DNA from 3 places in the Lysinibacillus sp. FSL H8-0500 genome. Region 2 is predicted to be linked to each of the others. Evidence: riboswitches for the same ligand, from Rfam matches in the RefSeq annotation. Region 2 holds a riboswitch; each other region holds the start of a gene.
What was found. A riboswitch is a leader RNA that binds a small molecule or an ion and turns the genes downstream of it on or off. The one in region 2 is predicted to bind S-adenosylmethionine.
Positions count from the first base shown of each region.

Region 1: another riboswitch for S-adenosylmethionine. It lies ahead of metA (homoserine O-succinyltransferase); the one in region 2 lies ahead of MHB44_RS17805 (methionine ABC transporter ATP-binding protein).
Region 3: another riboswitch for S-adenosylmethionine. It lies ahead of MHB44_RS20225 (bifunctional homocysteine S-methyltransferase/methylenetetrahydrofolate reductase); the one in region 2 lies ahead of MHB44_RS17805 (methionine ABC transporter ATP-binding protein).

Region 1 is NZ_CP150292.1:2,300,194-2,307,890, reverse strand. It holds gene MHB44_RS10990 (spore germination protein) at 1-523, shown strand, start outside; gene MHB44_RS10985 (Ger(x)C family spore germination protein) at 527-1,729, shown strand; gene MHB44_RS10980 (hypothetical protein) at 1,731-1,964, shown strand; gene MHB44_RS10975 (endospore germination permease) at 1,985-3,094, shown strand; gene metA (homoserine O-succinyltransferase) at 3,137-4,072, opposite strand; SAM riboswitch class I at 4,161-4,272, opposite strand; gene MHB44_RS10965 (hypothetical protein) at 4,506-4,889, opposite strand; gene MHB44_RS10960 (HipA domain-containing protein) at 4,882-5,682, opposite strand; gene MHB44_RS10955 (response regulator transcription factor) at 6,027-6,704, shown strand; gene MHB44_RS10950 (sensor histidine kinase) at 6,676-7,611, shown strand; gene MHB44_RS10945 (ABC transporter ATP-binding protein) at 7,680-7,697, shown strand, end outside.
Region 2 is NZ_CP150292.1:3,724,955-3,732,651, forward strand. It holds gene MHB44_RS17800 (methionine ABC transporter permease) at 1-628, opposite strand, end outside; gene MHB44_RS17805 (methionine ABC transporter ATP-binding protein) at 618-1,646, opposite strand; SAM riboswitch class I at 1,731-1,834, opposite strand; gene MHB44_RS17810 (thioredoxin family protein) at 1,891-2,202, opposite strand; gene MHB44_RS17815 (hypothetical protein) at 2,220-2,561, opposite strand; partial or broken gene tnpB (IS200/IS605 family element RNA-guided endonuclease TnpB) at 2,678-3,819, opposite strand; gene gcvH (glycine cleavage system protein GcvH) at 4,016-4,396, opposite strand; gene MHB44_RS17830 (arsenate reductase family protein) at 4,477-4,833, opposite strand; gene MHB44_RS17835 (acyl-CoA dehydrogenase family protein) at 5,169-6,953, opposite strand; gene MHB44_RS17840 (acetyl-CoA C-acetyltransferase) at 7,063-7,697, opposite strand, start outside.
Region 3 is NZ_CP150292.1:4,224,536-4,232,232, reverse strand. It holds gene MHB44_RS20240 (tetratricopeptide repeat protein) at 1-399, shown strand, start outside; gene MHB44_RS20235 (globin-coupled sensor protein) at 974-2,266, shown strand; gene hemG (protoporphyrinogen oxidase) at 2,571-3,965, shown strand; SAM riboswitch class I at 4,064-4,163, shown strand; gene MHB44_RS20225 (bifunctional homocysteine S-methyltransferase/methylenetetrahydrofolate reductase) at 4,259-6,103, shown strand; gene metH (methionine synthase) at 6,096-7,697, shown strand, end outside.

The sequences.
Region 1 (7,697 bases), 1.4 Mb from region 2:
CCAACGAGAAGGCGTGCCCTTTCCTGCTGTAGTGGAAGCACTCATTATGGAGGTTGCCTTTGAAATATTACGAGAGGCAGGGCTTCGTATGCCAAGAACCATTGGGCCTGCTGTCTCCATTGTGGGTACTCTTGTTATTGGACAGGCCGCTGTAGATGCTGGTGTGGTGTCAGCGGTAATGGTTATTATTGTGGCCTTAACAGCGATTTGCAGCTTTTTATTTCCAGCTTATGGCTTATCAAATACCATTCGTGTGCTACGCTTTCCCCTAATGATTATAGCTGCTATGTTTGGCTTATTTGGTGTAATGTTTGGCATTATGCTTATTATTCTTCATCTATGCAGCATTCGTACATTTGGTGTACCTTATTTAAGCCCATTTGCACCATTTATCTTAAAGGATCAAAAGGATGCATTTCTGTTGCTCCCACGTCGATGGTTACGAACACGACCTCGCCTGATCAATCAAAAAAACATGGTAAGAGGGCACGCCTATATCAACCGCAAAGGGCGAAAGGAATAAGATATGGCTAAAGTAAAAGGGATTGGCTTACTATGCATCCTTACCATACTTCTAAGTGGATGCTGGAGTAAACGTGAATTAAATGAATTAGCGATTGTCGTAGCACTTGGCATCGATAAAGTCGAAGATCACTTTGAAATAACGGTGCAAATTGTTGATCCTAGTGAGATTTCTGTACGACAGGTCTCCACTCAGCGCGCCCCAGTCATTACCTATCATGCACAGGGTGAGACTATCTTTGAGGCAATCCGAAAAATGACAACGGTTGCGGCCAGAAAGCCGTATTTTTCCCATCTCCAAGTCGTTGTGTTAGGAGAGGACCTTGCAAAAGAGGGGATTGATGAATCACTTGATTTAATTGCACGAGATCATGAATTTCGAAATGATTTCGATGTCATTATGTCCTATGAGGCGACAGCGAAGGAAGTGTTAAATATACTAACACCCATTGAAAAAATACCTGCCAATAAAATGGTCAATTCTCTGCGAACCTCTGAAAAAGCTTGGGGCTCTACAATTGCTGTCAATATAGATGAATTAGTCGATATGCTTCATAAAGAAGAGAGAGGTGCCATTCTTACAGCTATTGAAATCCATGGTGATAGGAAATTAGGAATGGATCAAACAAATGTACAACGGGTAAAAACCTCTGCTTGGCTACAGTATGCAGGTTTAGCTGTTTTTAAAGACAATCAATTCGTGGGATTACTATCAGAGGAAGATAGTAAAAGCATTAGCTTTCTGAACGACACCATTAAAAGTACGGTGGAAAGAATCGCCTGTCCTGAAAAAGGAACTTTGTCTATGGAAATCACGCAATCCCATACCAAAATAAAAGGTACTTTTGAGCGTGGGACACCGAAAATTGATGTACAAATCAATATTATTCAAAATGTGGATGAAGTAGGGTGTACGATCAATCTCATGGAAAGTGCCACCATGGATTATATCAACCAAAAGACCGCGCAAAGCATCCAGAAACGAATTGAAAAAACATTAGAGACGATTCAACAATACTATCAAGTCGATATTTTGGGATTTTGTGATGCCCTACATCGAGCTGATGCAAAGCAGTGGAAAAAAATCAAAGCGGATTGGCCTACCATGTTTCCAGAATTGCAGGTCAATGTGGATGTAAAGGTGAAGACACAAAGTATAGGCACTCTGCAAAACTCCTTATTAGATATGCCAAAGGAGGAAGAATAGCATGATTCTGGCAATAGCAATTATTATACTTTCCATTATTATTGCTCTACTATCGGTTCCAACGCTAAAAAAGCTACAAGACACAAAGACGATTGTAGTATTTTCTATTCTTTTACTAATTGGCACAGCTTTAAATATAGGAATCGCTCTTAAAATCAATATTCCAAGTCCATTAGACGTTATTACCTTTATCCTTACACCTATTAAAGAGTATATTGTGTCATTCACCAAATAGCTACATGGAGGAGTCAGTAGATGGAAAAAGAAATGATTAGTTCAAGACAGTTCACCATTATTACAATACTCTATTCCATCGGTACGGCTATCTTATTTATCCCTGCCAGCATTACGAATATGGCCAAGCAGGATGCGTGGATTGCGGCAAGTATTGGTGTCATACTCAGTTTATTCATTGTAAAATTATTGCTAACCCTAGCTAAGCAAACTCCTACCCTGACATTTGTTGAGGTAAATAAGAAAATTTTAGGACGCTTTTTTGGCACTCTCACAACGATGTGCTTTTTAATCACAACCATTCTTTCAACAGGCGAATTATTATATTTTATTGGTATTTTTATGCAAACAGAGATTATGCCAGAAACACCTACGATGGCCTTTGCTCTGCTTTTTAGCATTATTATTATGTATGCAGCCTACTTAGGTATTGAAACCTTTGCACGTTCTGCTGAAATTCTCTTTCCGCTATTTTTCTTGATTTTTATTTTTTTCGTGATTTGTATTGCACCACAAATTACGTTTGACAATATACAGCCGATGTTGGAGGCTACGAAAACATCGATGCTCTATAGTATTGCACGCTTTTTAAGTATCTTTTCATTTCCATTAGTGGTGCTATTAATGCTTTATCCAATAACGGTCAATGTACAGCATTCTGCACAAAAAGGCTTTTATAGAGGCACTATTATTGGTGGGGTTGTTCTTACAACAATGGTAACACTCTGCATACTTGTCTTAGGACCCGATAACACTGCTGCTCGAACATTTCCTAGCTATGCGCTTGCACAAAGAATATCAATCGGTAATTTTTTGCAGCGCATTGAAGTGATAATGGCGTTTATGTGGATTACGACTCTGTATATTCGAACATTTATGTACTTCTATGCAAGTGTTGTAGGACTTGCCCAGATGCTAAATATCAAGGATTATCGACCCCTTGTTGTGCCAATGGGCTTAATGATACTTGGACTATCGCAAATTGTGCATCCAAATATTATTCATTCCAATAACTACAATAATGAAATTTGGCCTATTTTATCATTTATCCTAATGATTTTACTGCCTATTCTATTGCTAGTGGTGGCTATTATTCGAAAGCCTAAGCCACAAAAGAAGGAAGAAGTCTAATTTCCTCTGCATAGCGAGAAGAAATTAGACTTTATTGATAAACTAAATATGATATTCAAGCTCTTCCACCAAATCCCATTCATATGGTGTTTCTTGATAAACATAGTAGTTCAACCAGTTTGAAAATAATAAATGCGTATGGGCACGCCATGTATTGATGGGAGCTTGTGTTGGGTCATCATTTGGAAAATAATTAACAGGCACTGCCGTAGCAAGCCCCTTCTCCATATCGCGATGATATTCATCCGCCAATGTTGTCGCATCATACTCTAAGTGACCTGTAATCATAATATTTTTATTATCCTTCGATTGTACAATAAAGACTCCTGCATCCTCTGAATAGGACAATAAACGTAAATCAGGGTGATTACGTACCTCATCAATGGAGACAGAAGTATGGCGTGAATGCGGCGCTGTAAATAAATCGCTAAAACCACGCACTAAATCAACCGTTAAATCGGTAATAACATGGGAATAAACCCCTGAGCATTTAGCAGGAAGCTCAAACTTACCAATACCATAATGATGATAGAGTGCTGCCTGTGCCCCCCAACAAATATGAAGAACAGATGTCACATTGGTTTTGGACCAATCCATAATTTCCTTTATTTCTTGCCAATAGTTCACGTCCTCAAATTCCATTTTCTCGACGGGCGCTCCTGTAATAATCATGCCATCATAGCGACGATGACGAATTTGCGAGAATGTTGTGTAAAATAGCTGTAAATGTGATTTACTCACATTTTTTGATTTATGTGTCGCCGTATTTAAAAAGGTAATATTAACCTGTAACGGCGTATTTCCTAATAAGCGTAGCAATTGCAATTCTGTTTTTTCTTTTTCAGGCATTAAATTTAAAATTAATATACTTAACGGACGAATTTGCTGTGTTCTTGCGCGATCCTCTTCCATCACGAAGATTTTTTCCTCACGTAAATGTTCTCCAGCTGGTAAATTTTTCGGAATATTAATTGGCATCTTGCATTCCCCTCTCTGTTATTGCTTACAATTAAAAAATCCCTCTCATTCCATACGAGATAGAATGAGAAGGATTTTTTCACGTCCACTCTTATCTCTCAAAGGAAAAATCCTTTGCTGGAATTAGCACCTTTCTAACCATTGTTAGAGGTTGCTGAAGCGTCATCGGGCCAAATCCCTCTGCTTTCTCTTGATAAGGTTTATTTAACTACATCGAATTGTAGCACTATTTAAAATATTTGACAATAGGGTTTAGCATTCCTCTGTTGAAAAACACCCTACTTCTTTTGTCAACTTTTATAATCTTGTTGTATAACATACGAAAAGGTTTAAGTCTACTGAAGAAATTTCTGCTACAATTTTATCAAGCCTATTTTCCGCAACAACAATTTCATCGTGATATCCATCATCAATTTCCTGTCGTTGCTATGCATTAAGCTTCTTCAGGATAATAAAGGTTTTTTCGCAAACAAACATCCCTATGTGTCAATGTTTCTCCATCAAATCGCAACCAAATTTCATCATCCGCCATCACCCCATGCGTTTTTCGCACAATGCCCCAGCGATTAAATGCCTGCATACCAAGACTTTCCAACAATTCATCCGCATTAGCACGAGTAGGAGGGAAAGTGCGCCATTTCAACCATTTCTCAAGCTCCTCGATTGTAATATGCCCCTCCATATTCGGTGAAAACTGCTTATTAAAATCATCAATATAATTTATAACATACGGTGTTCCACCATTCATAGGCTTTAAATCCACTCGTGCAATAATATCATCCATCCACATCACATCAAACTTCAAATAATCAATCATCACAATCACTTCCTTCATAGAAAAGATGGGCAAAACTAGGGTCATTTAATTGCGAAAGTAACACTTGCTTTGCTCGTCCAAAATCAATAACCGTTGTTTCAAGTAATTGCAGTAGCTTTGCCTTATTAATAAATGCAGGTCCCCTATATAGGGCGAGCTGTTTTGAGAAGTTAGAATTAAATGGTTTTGCTTTCACTTTTCTTTTTAAAATGCTCAATGGCTTACCTAGCGGATAGTCTTTTTCATCCGATAAAAAACTAAGTCCATTATCAAAAATTGGTGCAAGTCGCCATGATTTTCTGGTAGGATCATAGAGAAATAAAATATTATTTGTATGACGATCTTCGTTCAAAATAAGCGCATCAAATGCAAGCAAACGAGCCACTTCTGTTCGTACATCCAGCCCAGTAAATACTTCAACCTGTTGCATCAACTGTTCAAATTTCTCTGCTGTCGATAATGCCGTATGATTTAAAATGGCATCTGTTGTTGTGAAATTGGCTTCAAATAAACGTTCGAGTGTAACTTCCTGTAGCTTGCCTCGAAAGTCATAGGAGTAACAGCCAATAGCTGTATCTCCATTCGGTAAAAGGATTTCACAAGGGCTATATGCAACATATTCCTTTATGGTAGAGCAGGATAAGATAAGGGATGCCAATACCTCAGCCTGTCCTTCATAGCCTAGTGTATTTTTTTTAATCCACCTATTGTTCACATGCCATTTCGATTGATCCCCCTTACTTGAAGTACTGATTATTTGGACTGCTTCTGCGGGAATAACGACTTTCTCCATATGGTTCACATCCTTCTATCCAACTATATTTCATGAAGTTATCCATCAAAAAAATTTGTTATGTTGGCTTCGTTCATTTCGTCACATTATGGTCTATATAATACAGAAATTTAGAAAAACCTGCTGTAATCGTTATTGTCATCTTTTATTTCATAATACCTACCACTAATTATAAATGAATGTGACGGTAGTGCCATTATCACCTTCAAAAATCTTTTGAATCATTATTATACTACAGAAATGAAGAGAACGAGATTTGAACTTTTTAGTGCCCTCCCCAGCAACAACCTTTTTAATCTAGGAGGAAATGTTTTCATGGTGTATCATTAATGCGAGGTGAAATCATGATAAAAATCGCAGTAGTTGAAGATGATGAGCTGTTAAAAAAGTACATCAAGGAATATTTACAAGCCAATCACTATACGGTTTTTTTAATTGATGAGTTTGGCGATGTGCTTACGCAAATTGAAGAAATTCAGCCGGATTTAATTTTATTGGATATTAATTTGCCGCAATATGATGGCTTTTTTTATACAAAAATTTTGCGTAAACGTCTGACAACTCCCTTGATTATTTTATCAGCAAGAAGTGATGAATCTGAACAAATTCGAGGTATTACACAAGGGGCTGATGATTATATAACGAAGCCCTTTAGCATGGGCATTTTGCTTGCCAAAATCGAAGCGGTGCTACGTAGAGTAACACCACAAACAACACAGCTAGCCATTGATGCGCTTGTCTTAAACTGTGATAAAATGGTACTTTCCTATCTCGGAGAGGTGTTAGAGCTTAGTAAAAATGAGTTTAAATTAATGAAGCTATTTATGCAAAGCCCTCACACGGTCATCACAAGAGAAGAGTTACTAACAGAGCTTTGGGATGATGGGCATTTTGTCGATGATAATACGCTATCCGTTAATATGACACGCTTGAAACTCAAGCTAAAATCCCTACAAATTGTGGATGCATTTGTCACGAAAAGAGGGGTCGGCTATGTTTTTACACCGCCTATGGCAAAATAGCAAATGGTTTATTTTGCTATACTTTGCCAATACAGCAATGCTCACACTGTATTTTTATTTATACGGCACATTAGAGGAAACTTGGTATCCCTTTGTTTTAAGCAGTTTTTTGCTCCTCATTGCACTCGTGATACAAGCAGTGAAGCTATGGCATTTTGAACAGAACTTAGCACGTGCTAAGGCAGGCACTATGGTCAAAAATGCGCATATAGCGATTCAAGCATTGCAAGAAGTCCATCAGCAATATCGCAACGAGCTCAATCGACAAAGCCTACAAACCGAAGAACAGCTCGCTATTATTTCACAGTGGATTCATAATTTAAAAGTTTCAGTAAACGTTATCCAACTAGCAAGTGAGAGCAACCATACACAGGCGAAGGAGGATATCCTAAAAGAAAGCGAGAAAATGGCACATAATTTAGAACAGTGCCTGCAAATGTTACGGCTTGCTGACTTTGCGCAGGATTATGTGGCAAAGCAAACCACTATAAAAACGATACTTGAAGCCGTATTAAGGGACAATAAAACGCTCTTTATTTATGAAGGCATTTTCCCTAACGTTTCACTAACAGAGGAAATTATTTATACAGATGAAAAATGGTGCAAGTTTTTGATTACACAGCTTCTCACAAATGCTGTGAAATATAGTACAAACGGGCAAACAATACTGATTTACAATGAAGGCAAGCAGCTTTATATCAAAGACACAGGATTAGGCATTCCAATGGAAGATTTACCACGCATTTTTGATCCCTTTTTCACAGGGCAAAATGGACGGCTTTATCGCAATTCCTCAGGTGTCGGGCTATTTTTAGCGAAGCAAATTGCCGATCAATTACATCATCAGCTTACAATCACATCAGAAAATGGCACAACCGCCATGTTATCTTTCGAAAATGAAAGATAAGGTCACGAAATTCACTATGTAGAAAAGTTGCACCTGCGATAAGCTAAAAGTGAAAGGAGTGACTGAGCATGATTACAGTCCAAAAA
Region 2 (7,697 bases):
ATTGAATCACAAATACAACTACTAATATCAAAATAGTTGCCATTAATGTCACATCTGTACGATTTCGTTGGAAGCCGTCTAAGAAGGCTAAGTTTCCTAGACCTCCTGCCCCGATAATCCCTGCCATTGCTGTATAGCCAACAAGTGCAACAGCCGTTACGGTAATACCTGAAATTAATGCTGGCAAAGATTCAGGAATGAGTACCTTCCAAATAATTGTCGATGTCTTTGCACCCATTGAGCGAGCCGCTTCAATCACGCCTTTATCAATTTCACGTAAAGCTATTAAAACCATACGTGCATAGAATGGGGCTGCCCCAATAATTAATGCTGGTAATGCCGCATTGGCTCCTCGAATTGTACCAAGTAAAAATTTTGTAAATGGAATTAATAAAATAATTAACACAATAAATGGAATAGAGCGAAAAATATTTACAAGGGAACCGGTTAAAAAGTTGACAATTTTATTGGCCCAGAGCTGATTGGGGCTTGTTAAAAATAATACGATTCCAATCACTAATCCTAGAATAAATGTTACAACCGTTGAGATAGCTGTCATATACAGCGTCTCATATGTAGCCTCCCACATATTTTCCCAGTCTACATTTGGAAAGAGATTACTTAGCATGTGCAATCACCTCCGTTTGTACTTCAACTGTATTTAAATAATTAAGTGCTGCAGCGACATTTGCCTGTGAACCGTCAACTTGTACAATTAATGTACCGTATGCCCCATTCTTTGTTTGTGAAATATTACCGTGAACAATGCTAACTTCCACATCAAATTGTTTAATAAGATGTGAAATAACAGGCTGTTCTGTATTTTCACCGACAAAGATAAGCTTCACAAGCTGGCCAGTTGGATAATTGGCTTTGATTTGTGCCACGGTCTCTAGCGTTTCCTTTGTATCTGTAATTTGCGCTACAAATTTTTTCGTAATAGCTGCTTGTGGTGATTGGAAAACTTGCAATACCTCGCCACGTTCTACAATTTCGCCCGCTTCCATAACAGCTACACGATGACAAATTTTGCGGATCACATGCATTTCATGGGTAATCAGCACAATGGTTAAGCCTAGGCGTTCATTGATATCCACAAGTAAATCAAGAATCGCATCTGTCGTTTCAGGATCAAGCGCAGAGGTTGCCTCATCACATAGTAAAACCTCTGGATTATTGGCTAATGCACGTGCAATGCCTACTCGCTGCTTCTGTCCACCAGAGAGCTGTGAGGGATAGGCCTTATCACGTCCCTCTAAGCCAACAAGTGCTATCAATTCCTTCACTCGTGCTTCACGTTGAGCCTTGGAAACACCCGCGATTTCTAAAGGAAAAGCAATGTTCTCGGCAACAGTTCTCGACCACAGTAAATTGAAATGCTGGAAAATCATACTTACCTTTTGTCGAGCAGCTCGAAGTTTTTGCCCTTTAATGGATGAAAATTGTTGATTGTTCACCATTACTGTTCCTGCTGTTGGTTTCTCTAATCCATTTAATAAGCGAATCATCGTACTTTTACCAGCACCACTATAGCCGATAATACCGAAAATTTCACCTTTATCGATAGAGAGGTCTACGTTTTTGACTGCTGTTAATTCACCATTTGCTGTTTTATATTTCTTCGTAATATTTTGAAGCTGGATCATTGCCAATACTCCTTTTCTCATATAGAAAACCCCTTCACTCAGAGACAAGCAGAAGGGGTTACCGTACTTATACGTTTAACCGTTCTCTCATCTTTCAAAGACAAATCTTTGGGTGATTTGGCACCTTTTCACGCTGTGATGGTTGCCGGGCTTCATAGGGCACTTCCCTCCGCCACTCTTTATAAGAGTTCGATATATTTAATGTTTTTGTAATCTATGTGTTACTTTACCATGCCGGCAAAGTTCAGTCAATTGCTTTTTTCAACAATTCATATAAAAATGGTACGGATTGAAAAGCATATATTTTATTTGTCACTTTTCCGCCATTACAGACGAGCAAACAGGGAACACTTTCAATTTGATGCTCATAGGCAATCTGCTCGACAAAATTAATATTGGCTTGGCCTAATTGTAGTTGTGGTACTAATTGTTCAACAATTGACATCATTTTTGAAGCCACTGCACACGTGCCACAAATCGGCGTATATAAATAAAATGCAGCTTGCTCTCCCGACTGTATAGCCGTTTCCCACTGCTTTATTGACCATTCTTCCATTATTCACGCAACCTTACTTACAAAATATATTCATTATGGATGGAGAAGTGAGCGCGCAATAAAATTGTTGCTAACACTTTTCTTGGTGTCGTCTCCACTTCCTTATAGGTAGGCATTGTACGCAAATGCTCAGCCTCTGGATAATGTCTGTCCATTAATGCACGTAGTTTATCACCTGAAGTATCTGCATCGAAAAAAGTAAAAAGCTCACAGCCCTCATACGGATCAAGAAGTTCTTCTAATTGATGCACACCAATTGTACCATTCGTACATAGTATTGTAACATTCTCCTTCAAAATAGGCTTAATCTGAAGCTTATCTGAGCGCCCCTCTACTATCAAGCATTTTCCCTGGAACATTACGCCACCTCCATTTTAAACATCCCCACTTATAAGTCAGTATATATTGAACTACCCCCACTTAGTTATTGAAGTGGGAGATTCCTAAGAACACCAGCGTCACCGCCAGTTATGGATTAGGCTATCCCCGTAGTTCCTACGGTTAGAAGCCTTATCGCTTCGTTTTTCAGATTTTGTCCTGCGTTCCTATCTCTATCATGATGTGTGCCACAAGAAGGGCAATCCCATTCACGAAGATTTAAATGCTTAACGTCTTTGTTTTGGTAGCCACAAACTGAACATAATTGAGAACTTGCAAAGGTTTTAGATACAGCCACTACCTGTTTGCCATACCACTTTGCTTTGTACGCTAACATCGTTCTAAATTGCGACCATGATGCTTCACTAATTGCTTTCGCTAGTTTATGGTTCTTCAACAGATTTGACACCTGCAAATCTTCGATACCGATGACATCGTGGTTTTTGATGATGTCAGTAGAGATTTTTTGCAAATAGTCTGTTCTTGCATGCGCTATTTTTTCATGAATGCGCGCGACTTTCACCTTTTGTTTTTGGTAGTTTCTTGCTTCCTCTAACGACTTCTTTTGCTGCAATGCCATTTCTTTTCGCCTTGACAAAATACGCTGTTCTTTCGCCAGTTTCTTTTCAAGTGAACGGAAAAACTTTGGATTTTTATACACCGTTCCAGTAGAAAGAATCGCAAAATCTTTAAGACCAACATCAATACCGACAGAAAAACCTGTTTTTTCTAGTGGTTGCACGTCTGTTTCCACAAGAATTGAAACAAAATATTTACCACTTGGATTTCGTCTGATTGCAGCGTTAAGAATACGCCCTTTAACTTCACGACTTTTTGCAAACTTGACGAATCCAAGTTTGGGTAACTTGATTTTGTTTCCTACAATCGTAATATTGCCGTTCGTGTGCTTTGTTGTGTAGGATTGTACTTTATTGTTTTTAGACTTGAAACGTGGTGCTTTAGTCTGTTTCTTGAAAAATCGTGCATACGCATCCGCAAGGTTTTTAAGGGAGGATTGAAGCGCAATGCTGTCTACTTCTTTCAACCATACGAATTCTTTTTTTAACTGCGTTAATTCGGCAGAACATGAATGGTAAGTGAATCCTTTGTCTGTTTATCGTTCCAACGTGCTAAAAAATAATTGAAGACAAAACGCGAACAACCGATTGTTTTAGCCATGAGGATTTCTTGTTCTTTGTTTGGGTAGATACGGAATTTGTATGCTTTGTTGACCAACACACGAAACACCTCCCTCTTTACCCGAATGTTTGTTTCTATTTTAACCGAAAGGGAGTGGCTTTGGCTATCACCAACCGCCATTTATCGCCCCTTACGTATTCGGCTACGCCCCACACATGCCTTGAAGCGGGCGTCTTCTGTCGGAAAACGATAAAAAACGCCGGTAGTTGCCGACGTTTTTCGATTATAGCTTGTCTTATTCTGCAATCATTTCTTCGTATTGTTCTGCTGTCATAAGTTTGTCAACTTCTGATGCATCAGCAGGCTCTACAACAATCATCCATGCTTGTTCATATGGTGATTCATTTACGAATTCTGGGTTATCTTCTAAATCTGCATTGACTTCAACAACAGTACCCGAGATTGGTGCGTATAGTTCAGAAACTGTTTTTACTGATTCTACGCTGCCAAATGGATCATCTGTTTTGATTTCATCGCCAACTTGCGGAAGCTCCACAAATACGATATCTCCTAGCTCAGATTGTGCGAAGTGTGTGATACCGATACGTACTTTACCATCTTCTACTTTTACCCATTCGTGCTCTTCAGAATATCGTAAATCTTTCGGTGTGCTCATGCCAAAACCCCTCCATAAATATGTAATCGATTCATTTTCAGTGTGCCATATTTCTCCTATAAAAACAAGGAGAAATGCGGTTATTTCCAAGCTTGTTCAAAATCTGATTCTTTAAACCCTAAAGTTACTTTTTTTCCATCTGTCACAATTGGGCGTTTAATGAGCATACCATCAGAAGCAAGTAGTTCAAGCTGCTCCTCCTCTGGTATCTCAGCAAGCTTATCCTTTAATCCAAGCTCACGATATTTCATGCCAGATGTATTAAAAAACTTCTTCAAAGGTTGCCCACTCGCTTGCCAGAATGCTGTGATTTCATCCTTTGTTGGCGTTTGCTCTACAATATGTATTTCTTCATAGGAAATATCATGATCATTTAACCACTTTTGTGCTTTTTTACATGTTGTACATTTTGGATAATGAATAAATTGAATCGTCATTAAAATGCTCCTCTACTGTCTTTTTCTGTAGTATACCATCATAAGTGTTTTGAAGGGTGGAACTTCTCTTATTTTGGGGGTTCTAATGATGGTTTACTGGCCGAATATCCTGTACTTTCGGGCTTCTATCTATCACTTTTGCCATTCTATCCATTTATTTAAAGCTGCTATCCGTTTCTCTTAGGCTATCCGCTACTTTTGGAGCTCTATCCGTCACTTTCGCTCTTCTATCCATCTATTTAGAGCCTCTATCCATTTTACAATGTCATCTTCTTCACCCCAAAAAACCTAGCTCCTATTAAGAAATGGGAGCTAGGTTTCGCATTATCATATAATTAAACAATATACTTTTCTGCTTCAATTAACTTTACGGAAGCTTCACGTTTCTTGGCGATTAAGTTGTATGGATTATTGCGTGTTAGCTTACGCAATGCCGATAATGTCATACGTGCTGCATCGCCATCTGCTGAAGCAAGAATTGTATCCTTTGCTTCTTTTTCGATTTCTGCGAATGCCTCTTGGCAGAAAATTTGCGTATATAGTAATTTTTGCTGTGCTTTTTCAGCGCCATCACGAGCAATTGCCTTTTCTGTACGTAACACTGCGGATTCCATTGCAAATAATTGGTTCGCAATATTCGCAATGTTTACCAATACCTCTTGCTCTTGATCAAGCTTGGCACCAAAGCGTTGTGCTGCTAAACCTGCTGCTAATACAGCAATTTTCTTGGCATTTTTCACTAAATATTTTTCTTGTGCTAATGGCTCTGTTCCAATATCCTCTGGCATTAACATTAGCAGCTCTTGCTGTAAGTTTTGCGCTACTTGTAATAATGGCAGCTCACCTTTTAGCGCCTTTTTCATAAATGTACCAGGTACGATCATGCGGTTAATTTCATTTGTACCTTCGAAAATACGATTAATACGAGAATCACGATAAATACGCTCTACTTCATATTCAGCCATAAAGCCATAACCACCATGTAGTTGTACTGCTTCATCTGCAATATAATCTAATGTTTCTGATCCGAATACTTTGGCAATAGAGCATTCAATCGCATACTCAGCAACGGCTCCTGCAATAACTTTTCCTTGCTTTTGCTCCTCAGGGCTTAGTTGGCTTAAACGATCCTCAAATAAACCTACTGTACGATAGTTTAATGATTCAGATGCATATAAGTGAGAAGCCATTGTTGATAGTTTCTCTTTTGTTAAATTGAAGTCAGAAAGCTTTGTTTTAAATTGTTGACGTTGGTTTGTATATTGAATCGCAAGCTCTAATGCACGCTTAGAGCCACCAATTGTCCCAACACCTAATTTATAACGACCAATGTTTAAAATATTAAAGGCAATGACATGCCCACGGCCAATTTCGCCTAGTAGGTTTTCAACAGGTACTTCCGCATCCTCTAGCACTAATGTACGAGTTGATGAAGATTTGATGCCCATTTTCTTTTCTTCAGGGCCCACCGAAACACCATTGTAGGCACGTTCTACGATAAAGGCAGAGAATTTCTCGCCATCAATTTTTGCATAGACAACAAAAACATCTGCAAAGCCTGCATTAGTAATCCATTGCTTTTCACCATTCAAAATATAATGTGTGCCTGCCTCATTTAATTTCGCAGTCGTTTTTGCCCCTAACGCATCTGAGCCTGAACCTGGCTCTGTTAATGCATAAGCAGCGATTAATTCACCTGAAGCTAGCTTAGGTAAGTATTTTTGCTTTTGCTCTTCATTACCGAATAGTACGATTGGTAATGACCCAATCCCAACATGTGCACCATGTGTAATGGAGAAGCCACCTGCTACAGACATTTTTTCTGCAATTAAAGCTGAAGACACTTTATCTAAGCCAAGACCCTCATACTCTTCAGGTACATCTGCTCCAAGTAAACCTAGCTCCCCTGCGCTTTTTAGCAGTCGTACAGAATGCTCAAATTCATGATGCTCTAAATTTTCAACTACTGGCAATACTTCGTTTGCTACATATTCCTCTGTTGTTTTTGCAATCATTTTATGCTCATCTGTGAAATCCTCTGGTGTAAATACACGATCTAATTCCACATCTTCAATAAGAAATCCGCCGCCTTTAATGAAATCCGTTGTTTTTTCTGTCATCTTCTATTCCTCCCAATATATCTAATGTAATCCCCTATATATAGAAAAGCCTGAGGTACAATGTTCGGAGGCAACCGGAAACAGTATACCTCAAGCTGATCTAGCAAAATTATAAAATTTCAAATACGCCCGCAGCGCCCATACCGCCACCGATACACATTGTTACAACGCCATATTTCTTCCCTTGACGCTTCAATTCATGAATAAGCTTTAATGTTAAAATCGCACCTGTTGCGCCTAGTGGATGTCCTAATGCAATGGCTCCTCCATTAACATTGACCTTCTCTTGGTTGATGCCTAAATGGCGCACTACCTGTAATGATTGTGAGGCAAATGCTTCATTAATTTCCCATAGATCAATATCTTCTATTGATAGTCCTGCAATTTCTAATGCCTTTGGTACTGCCACAATCGGTCCAATACCCATTACCTCAGGCGGCACACCACCTACTGCAAATCCTAGGAATTTTGCCATTGGCGTAAGACCTTGTTTTTCCGCTTCTTCACGTTCCATTACTAGTACAGCTGCTGCACCATCAGAAGTTTGAGAGGCATTACCAGCTGTTACACTGCCTTTTATATGAAAAGCTGGACGCAGCTTTGCTAAACCTTCAACTGATGTACCTGGACGTACACCTTCATCCATACTAAATGTGAATTTTTTGACTTGTGGTTTATTATTCTCATCTACGTAGTGCTGTTCCACTTCGATTGGTACAATTTCATCATTGAATTTACCTTCTT
Region 3 (7,697 bases), 500 kb from region 2:
GCTTATAAGAAATCTGCTGAGGCAGGTTATGTGGAAGCACAATATCGCCTCGGTGGTATTTATTTAGAGGGACGTTTAGGGCAATCAAAGGATGTAAACCGTGGTCTAATTTGGTATGAAAAAGCTGCAGAGCAATATCATATCGATGCTTTTTATGATTTAGGCTATATATGGAGTAATGGTTTAACAGGTATACGCAATGTTGAAAAAGGAATCCATTGGTTTAAACAGGCAGCATTACAGGGTGATGCAGATGCAAAGCTACAACTTGGGCATATTTATAATAAAGGAGAAGGCATTGCTCGAAATATAAAAGAGGCGCTTAAGTGGTATGGTCTAGCAGCAGAGGCAGGTGTTGAAGAAGCCGCTCGATTATTGCAGGAACTTAAAGGGTTATAAATTTTGCATGAAAAACAACTGGGTATTTAGAACTTTTTGTATTTAGGGTATAACTAGGTTTTTGGTTTCTTTTATAGGTTTTTTTATAGGTTTATATACCCTATTTGAATGAATGTAGAAAATATTAGGATAGTTAAATAAAATATAAATAAAGAGAGAAATTTGTCATAACAATAAGTTAGAAATTTGCATAATAATATTATAATAGCTTTTTAGTATTTGTATTAAATAGAGTAGTATCAAGGACCTTTTGCACGAATTTTGTAAAATAAAGTAATTTATAAAATTGACAGCAATTTATAAAATGATTAAGGTATTATGAGAGATTTTGATAAAAAAGGATATAAAAATTATTTTATTAAATTAAGTAGTCTGTTTGCTGGGGGTAGGTCACTATTATTTGATTAGGGGAAAGAGTGACTGATGCGCTTTTGGAGGAAGTGAGAACTAGCAACAGTATTGACAATAAATATAGAAATCCAATTTAAGGATATTTTTTCTTATAGTGATCTATAAATCGTCGTTGATGTTTCGTAACAGAATAAAAGTAAACGGAATGAAAGAGGGAAAATATGTGGTTTTTCAAAAAAGGAGAAAGATAAAAACATTAGACTTACAGCAATATACTGTGAAAATGGATTTGTCTAATCGACCATCAATGGTAAAGCAAATGGAGATGCTGAGTTTAGTAAAGCAAGATTTGCAATACTTAAAGGCATTTCAACCATATGTGATGGACAATGTAGATCACATCGTTAACCGTTTTTACAAAATGATAGGAACAGAGCAGCAATTAGTAGATATTATTAATCATCATAGTTCTGTAGAAAGACTGAAAGTAACATTGCGCCAGCATATTATTGAAATGTTTAACGGAACAATTGATGAGGAATTTTATCAAAGACGTGTAAAGATTGCGAAGGTGCATGTTCATATTGGTCTTAGAACACAATGGTATATTTGTGCTTTCCAAGATTTATCCACATCATTTATTGAGTTAGTGGAGAAAAATGTTGAGCATCCTTATGATCAGTTTAATACAATTAGAGCTGTCCTTAAAATATGTAATTTTGAGCAGCAGCTTGTGTTAGAGGCATTCGAGAATACTGTGGAGGAACTAAAAGAGACGATTGAGCAAGAGAAAGAATCAATTGAACAGCAAATTGTAGAATCCTCAGAGGCACTAGCCACAATATCTGAGGAAACAAATAACTCCTTTGGTCTTTTAAGTAAGCAATCGGATGAACTTAAACAATTAGCCAAAAAATCACTTGATGTATCGGTACTGGCTGAAGGTCAGGCGCTTGAAGGGCGTGAATGTTTAAAAAATCAATCACAAAATATGCATAATATTATTTATTCATTGCGTGATATAGAGGAAAATATAGAACATTTAGCTGGTATGTCAAAGGAAATGGAAACGATAATGAGCGTAGTGACCAATATTGCGAATCAAACGAATCTATTAGCTTTGAATGCTGCCATTGAAGCCGCTCGCGCTGGAGAAGCGGGTAAGGGCTTTAGTGTAGTGGCTGATGAAGTTCGAAAATTATCTATTCAAACAAAGGATTCGGTTACAGCTGTTGCATTGTTACTGCAAAAAACAAGAGAACGGATGGAAAAACTAGAAGACTCACTAACAAATATTCAAGATGAGGTTGCGTCTGGTGAGGAAAATATGTCCCACACGGAGGGCCAATTTACGAATATACTAGGAGCAATGACAGAAGCAAAGGATCAAAATGATTGCATGGTGCAAAAAATCCAAGCAATCGTAGAAATTTTAAATGAGCTAGGTAGTTCTTTTAGTGAGGTAGCAAATTCAGCAGAGAAATTAGCGAGCTTTGCACAAAACTTAAATGATTAAACAATGTATATCGAATACTTAAGCGCTATAGAAATCTCATATATATTTGAAGTACATGAATGGAAATTAAGGAGGGCTAGACAGTGGACCTTCAAGTCAGTATGATTTTCTTCCTTCCCACTGATTGTTAGTTTCATCAATCAGTTTTTTAAATTGTCGCTGCGCTTTCGCAATAGAAAGAGGTATATTGCGAAATTATTTGCAATATACCTCTTTTGCTAATTTTGTAAAGGGTTGAGCGTAATTTTCACTGAAAAAGGTTTATACTGTAGAGAGGAAGAACTAAAAATAGGGGCGGTTTATGATGAAAACAGTTGTTGTATTAGGTGGCGGCATTACAGGATTATGTACAATGCATTATTTGCAGCGTCAGGTCAAGGAAAAAAATATAGATGTACGATTAGTGCTTGTAGAGAAAAATACATATTTAGGCGGTAAATTACATTCAGCCTATGAACAAGACTTTATTATGGAAACAGGTGCTGATTCCATTGTTGCTCGTCATCAAGGTGTAATGGAGCTTGTGCAGGAACTAGACTTTGTAGAGCAATTAGTTTACAACGAAACAGGCACTTCCTATATTTATACAAATAATGAGCTTCATGCGATTCCTGTAGATTCTACATTTGGTATACCAATGAGCGTTGCATCTCTTGAGCAAAGTACGCTTATTTCGGAGCAGGGTAAACAAGAAGCACTAAAAGACTTAACATTACCGAATAAGGGCTTTACAAAAGAAAGCTCAATTGGCGAGTTTTTAACCTACTATTTAGGGGAGGAGCTTGTGCGCAATCAAATTGCCCCTGTGCTGGCTGGCGTTTATTCTGGCGACTTATACCAGCTTTCGATTGCCTCTACCTTACCGTATTTAATTGACTATAAAAATAATTACGGCAGTATTATTAAAGGCTTTGATGCAAATCGTGAGCAATTTACACAGGCAGCAAATAAAAAGTTTATATCGTTTCAAAATGGTTTGACCTCCTTTATTAATCGATTAGAACAAACATTAACAGATGTGGAAATTATTAAGGGTGTTGCAACGATCAGTGTTAAAAAGCAAGAAAAGCACTATATGATTTCTTTAGCAAATAATACAAGCATTGTAGCGGATTATGCTGTTTTAGCACTGCCAAACGAAGCTGTCCAAGGTGTCTTACAGGATACAGCTTTGGATTATTATTTTGACCAATTTACAACTGCTTCCGCAATTACAATTTATTTAGGCTTTAATGTACCAGATGCTCGATTACCAGCAGATGGAACGGGCTATATTGTGTCACATAACTCTGATGTAGTCTGTAATGCAGCAACTTGGACAAGCCGTAAGTGGAAGCATACATCGAAAGATAGCAAATTACTTGTGCGACTCTTTTATAAAAGTATTAATCCAGCGTATGAGCAGTTACGTGCAATGACAGATGAGGAATTGGCGGCAGTTGCCCTAGAGGATGTTCGAAAAAGCCTAGGTATAGAGGACAAGCCTACTGTTGTCAATGTGACAAAATGGATTGATCAAATGCCTAAATATGACTTGGCACATCGTGAAGCATTACAGGGACTGCTACAGGAATTAGATAAGAGCTATCCAAATTTATCAATTGCAGGCTGTTCTTATTTTGGTGTAGGGATTGGTGCTTGTATTCAAAACGGCAAAAAAATTGCTGTGGAGCTTGCAGAAAAATTAGTCGATTTCTAAGACTTTAAGTGAAAAATTCCTTTGTTGCGTGAAATAGTCTTGACTCATTCGCCTGTAAACGATATGATTCTTTTAATTATTTAAAAATTCATACTTAATTCTTATCGAGAGAAGCTGAGGGACTGGCCCAATGAAGCTTCAGCAACCAACTTTATGTCAGGTGCTAAATCCAGAAGACTATTGAGTCGAAGATGAGAAGGAACAACATTGACAAATCGTTAAAGCCTTCTTTTTTATTGAAAGAGGGCTTTTTATTATTATGTATAGAGACAGGAAGGAAGAGAGGCTATTTTATGGGATTGCTTGAGAGATTAAAAACACATGTATTGACAGCAGATGGTGCAATAGGGACAGTGCTTTATGGCTATGGTTTGGAATATTGCCATGAGGAAATGAATGTGCAGAAACCTGAGCTAATTGAAAAGATTCATAGAGAATATATTGCAGCAGGTGCTGATGTGATTCAAACGAATACATATGGCGCAAATGCTATTAAATTAGCTCGTTATGGTTTAGAGTCGCGTGTTCAGCAATTTAATGAAGCAGCGATCACCATTGCAAAGCGTGCAGCAGATGGAGGGCAGTTTGTATTAGGGACAATTGGTGGTATTCGTGGCATTCGTAAAAGTGATGCTACATTAGAGGAAATATTAGCTGCTGTTCAGGAGCAAGCAACTGTGTTACTAGCAGGGAACCCAGATGGTCTTTTACTTGAAACCTATTATGATTTTGAAGAATTAACTGCGACATTAACAATGCTGCGAGCAAAAACAGATGTACCGATTATTGCACAGGTATCAATGCATGAGCCTGGTGTTTTACAAAACGGTATTTCTTTAAACGAGGCATTGCATAAGCTAGAGACATTAGGCGCTGATATTGTGGGCGTGAACTGTCGGCTAGGTCCGCATCATACAATACAAGCATTTGAAGGTGTAGAGCTTCCTGAAAAGGCATTTATGTCAGCTTACCCAAATGCCTCTCTTCTTGATCTCGAGGATGGGCGTGTGGTTTATGAATCAGAGGCTGATTATTTTGGTCGAGCGGCTGTCGCATTACGTGACCAAGGTGTCCGTTTAATCGGAGGCTGCTGTGGCACAACGCCAAAACATATTGCGGCAGCGAAGAAATATTTAGAAGAGCTATCACCAGTTAGTGAGAAGCATGCAAAGCCAACAAAAATTGAGATCGTTCGTGAAGCAGAGCCAGCAAAGTATGAATCCCTTTATGAAAAGGTTAAGCGTGAACGCTCTGTTATTGTAGAGCTGGATACACCTAGACATTTAGAGATTGATGGTTTTATTGAGGGAGCCAAGCAATTATACAATGCAGGTGCTGATGTTGTGATGATGGCAGACAATTCACTAGCCTCTCCACGTATTAGCAATATTGCGATGGGGGCATTACTCAAGGAAACATACGGTGTGCGCCCCCTTACACATATCACTTGTCGAGATCGTAACTTAATTGGTCTTCAGTCGCATTTAATGGGGCTCAATGCTTTAGGTATTCATGATGTATTAGCTGTGACGGGCGACCCTACAAAGGTGGGCGATTTCCCAGGTGCAACAAGTGTTTATGATGTATCCTCCATGGAATTAATACAATTAATCAAGCAGTTAAATGAAGGTGTTTCATTCTCGGGTAAACCGCTGCGTAAAAAGGCGAATTTCTCAGTTGCTGCTGCCTTTAACCCAAATGTGCGTGTACTAGATCGTGCTGTGGCTCGCCTAGAGAAGAAAATTGAACATGGCGCAGACTATTTTATTTCACAGCCTGTTTATACAAAGGAAAAAATTGTCGAAATTTATGAGGCGACAAAGCATTTACAAGCACCGATTTATATCGGGATCATGCCAGTGACAAGCTATAAAAGTGCAGAGTTCTTACATCACGAGGTGCCAGGAATAAAATTATCAGAGGATGCGCTAGCAAGAATGAAGGCTTGTGGCGATGATAAGGAACGTGCAACATTGGAGGGGATTGCCATTGCCCAGGAACTAGTAGAAGTAGCTACGCAATATTTCAATGGTATTTACCTTATTACACCGTTTTTACGCTATGATGTTACATTAGAGTTAATGAAATATATTGAACAATTGGACGAACAGAAAAAAGGAGTAAGTATAGATGGCTAAGCACTTGATTGAAGAGCAACTAGAGAAACGTATTTTAATCCTTGATGGCGCAATGGGTACAATGTTACAAAATGAAAACTTATCGGCTGAGGATTTTGGTGGTGAGGAGCTCGATGGCTGTAACGAAAATCTTGTGCTCACGAGACCTGATATTATTGAGAAAATTCATCGCAAATATTTAGAGGCGGGTGCAGATATTATTTGTACAAATACATTTGGGGGCACACCACTTGTATTAAATGAGTATGATCTTGGTGCAAAAGCAGAAGAAATTAATAAATGTGCAGTAGAGATTGCTCGCCAAGCAGTAGATAGCTTTTCAACTTCTGATTGGCCACGTTTTGTTGCGGGGGCTATGGGTCCAACAACAAAAACATTGTCCGTTACAGGTGGTATTACCTTTGATGAGCTAGAGGAAAATTTCTATGTGCAGGCAAAGGCATTAATTGAGGCAGGCGCAGATGTATTGTTATTAGAAACAAGTCAGGATATGTTAAATGTAAAGGCAGGGACACTTGGTGTAGCACGCGCCTTTGCAGCGACTGGCAAAGAGCTACCTGTGATGATTTCAGGAACCATTGAGCCAATGGGGACGACACTTGCAGGGCAAACCATTGATGCTTTTTATATTTCTATTGAGCATATTAAGCCATTATCGGTGGGCTTAAACTGTGCAACAGGACCAGAGTTTATGACGGATCATATTCGTTCATTGGCGGAGCTGTCAACAGGCTATATTAGCTGTTATCCAAATGCTGGCTTGCCTGATGAGGAAGGCTGTTATCATGAGTCGCCAGAATCTCTATCACAAAAACTAAAAGGCTTTGCAGAAAAAGGCTGGCTTAATATTGTGGGGGGCTGCTGTGGTACAACGCCAGCCCATATTGCGGCTATTCGTGAGATATTAAAGGATGAAAAGCCACGCCAATTACCTGAAGCAACACATGGTCATGCCGTTTCAGGTATTGAGCCATTATTATATGACGATTCAATGCGTCCATTATTTATTGGTGAGCGAACAAATGTGATTGGCTCTCGTAAATTTAAAAATTTAATTATTGATGGCAAATTTGAGGAAGCAGCGGAAATCGCACGTGCACAGGTGAAAAATGGTGCACATGTTATTGATATTTGTTTAGCGAACCCTGATCGTGATGAATTAGCCGATATACGTGGCTTTATGCAGGAAGTTGTGAAAAAGGTTAAGGTTCCTCTTGTAATTGATTCCACAGATGAAAAGGTAATTGAGGAAGCGCTGAAATTTTCACAAGGTAAAGCGATTATTAACTCGATTAACTTAGAGGATGGGGAAGAACGCTTTGATGCAGTCATGCCGCTTGTGAAAAAATATGGTGCCTCTTTAGTCGTTGGTACAATTGATGAGCAGGGAATGGCTGTTGACCGTTATCGTAAGCTTGAAATTGCGCAACGTTCTTATAAGCTATTAACCGAAAAATGGGGACTTGCGCCAGAGGATATTATTTTTGATCCATTAATGTTCCCAGTAGGCACAGGGGACGAGCAATATATTGGCTCCGCCCTAGAAACAGTTGAAGGTATTCGTCTCATTAAAGAAAAATTGCCGCGCACATTA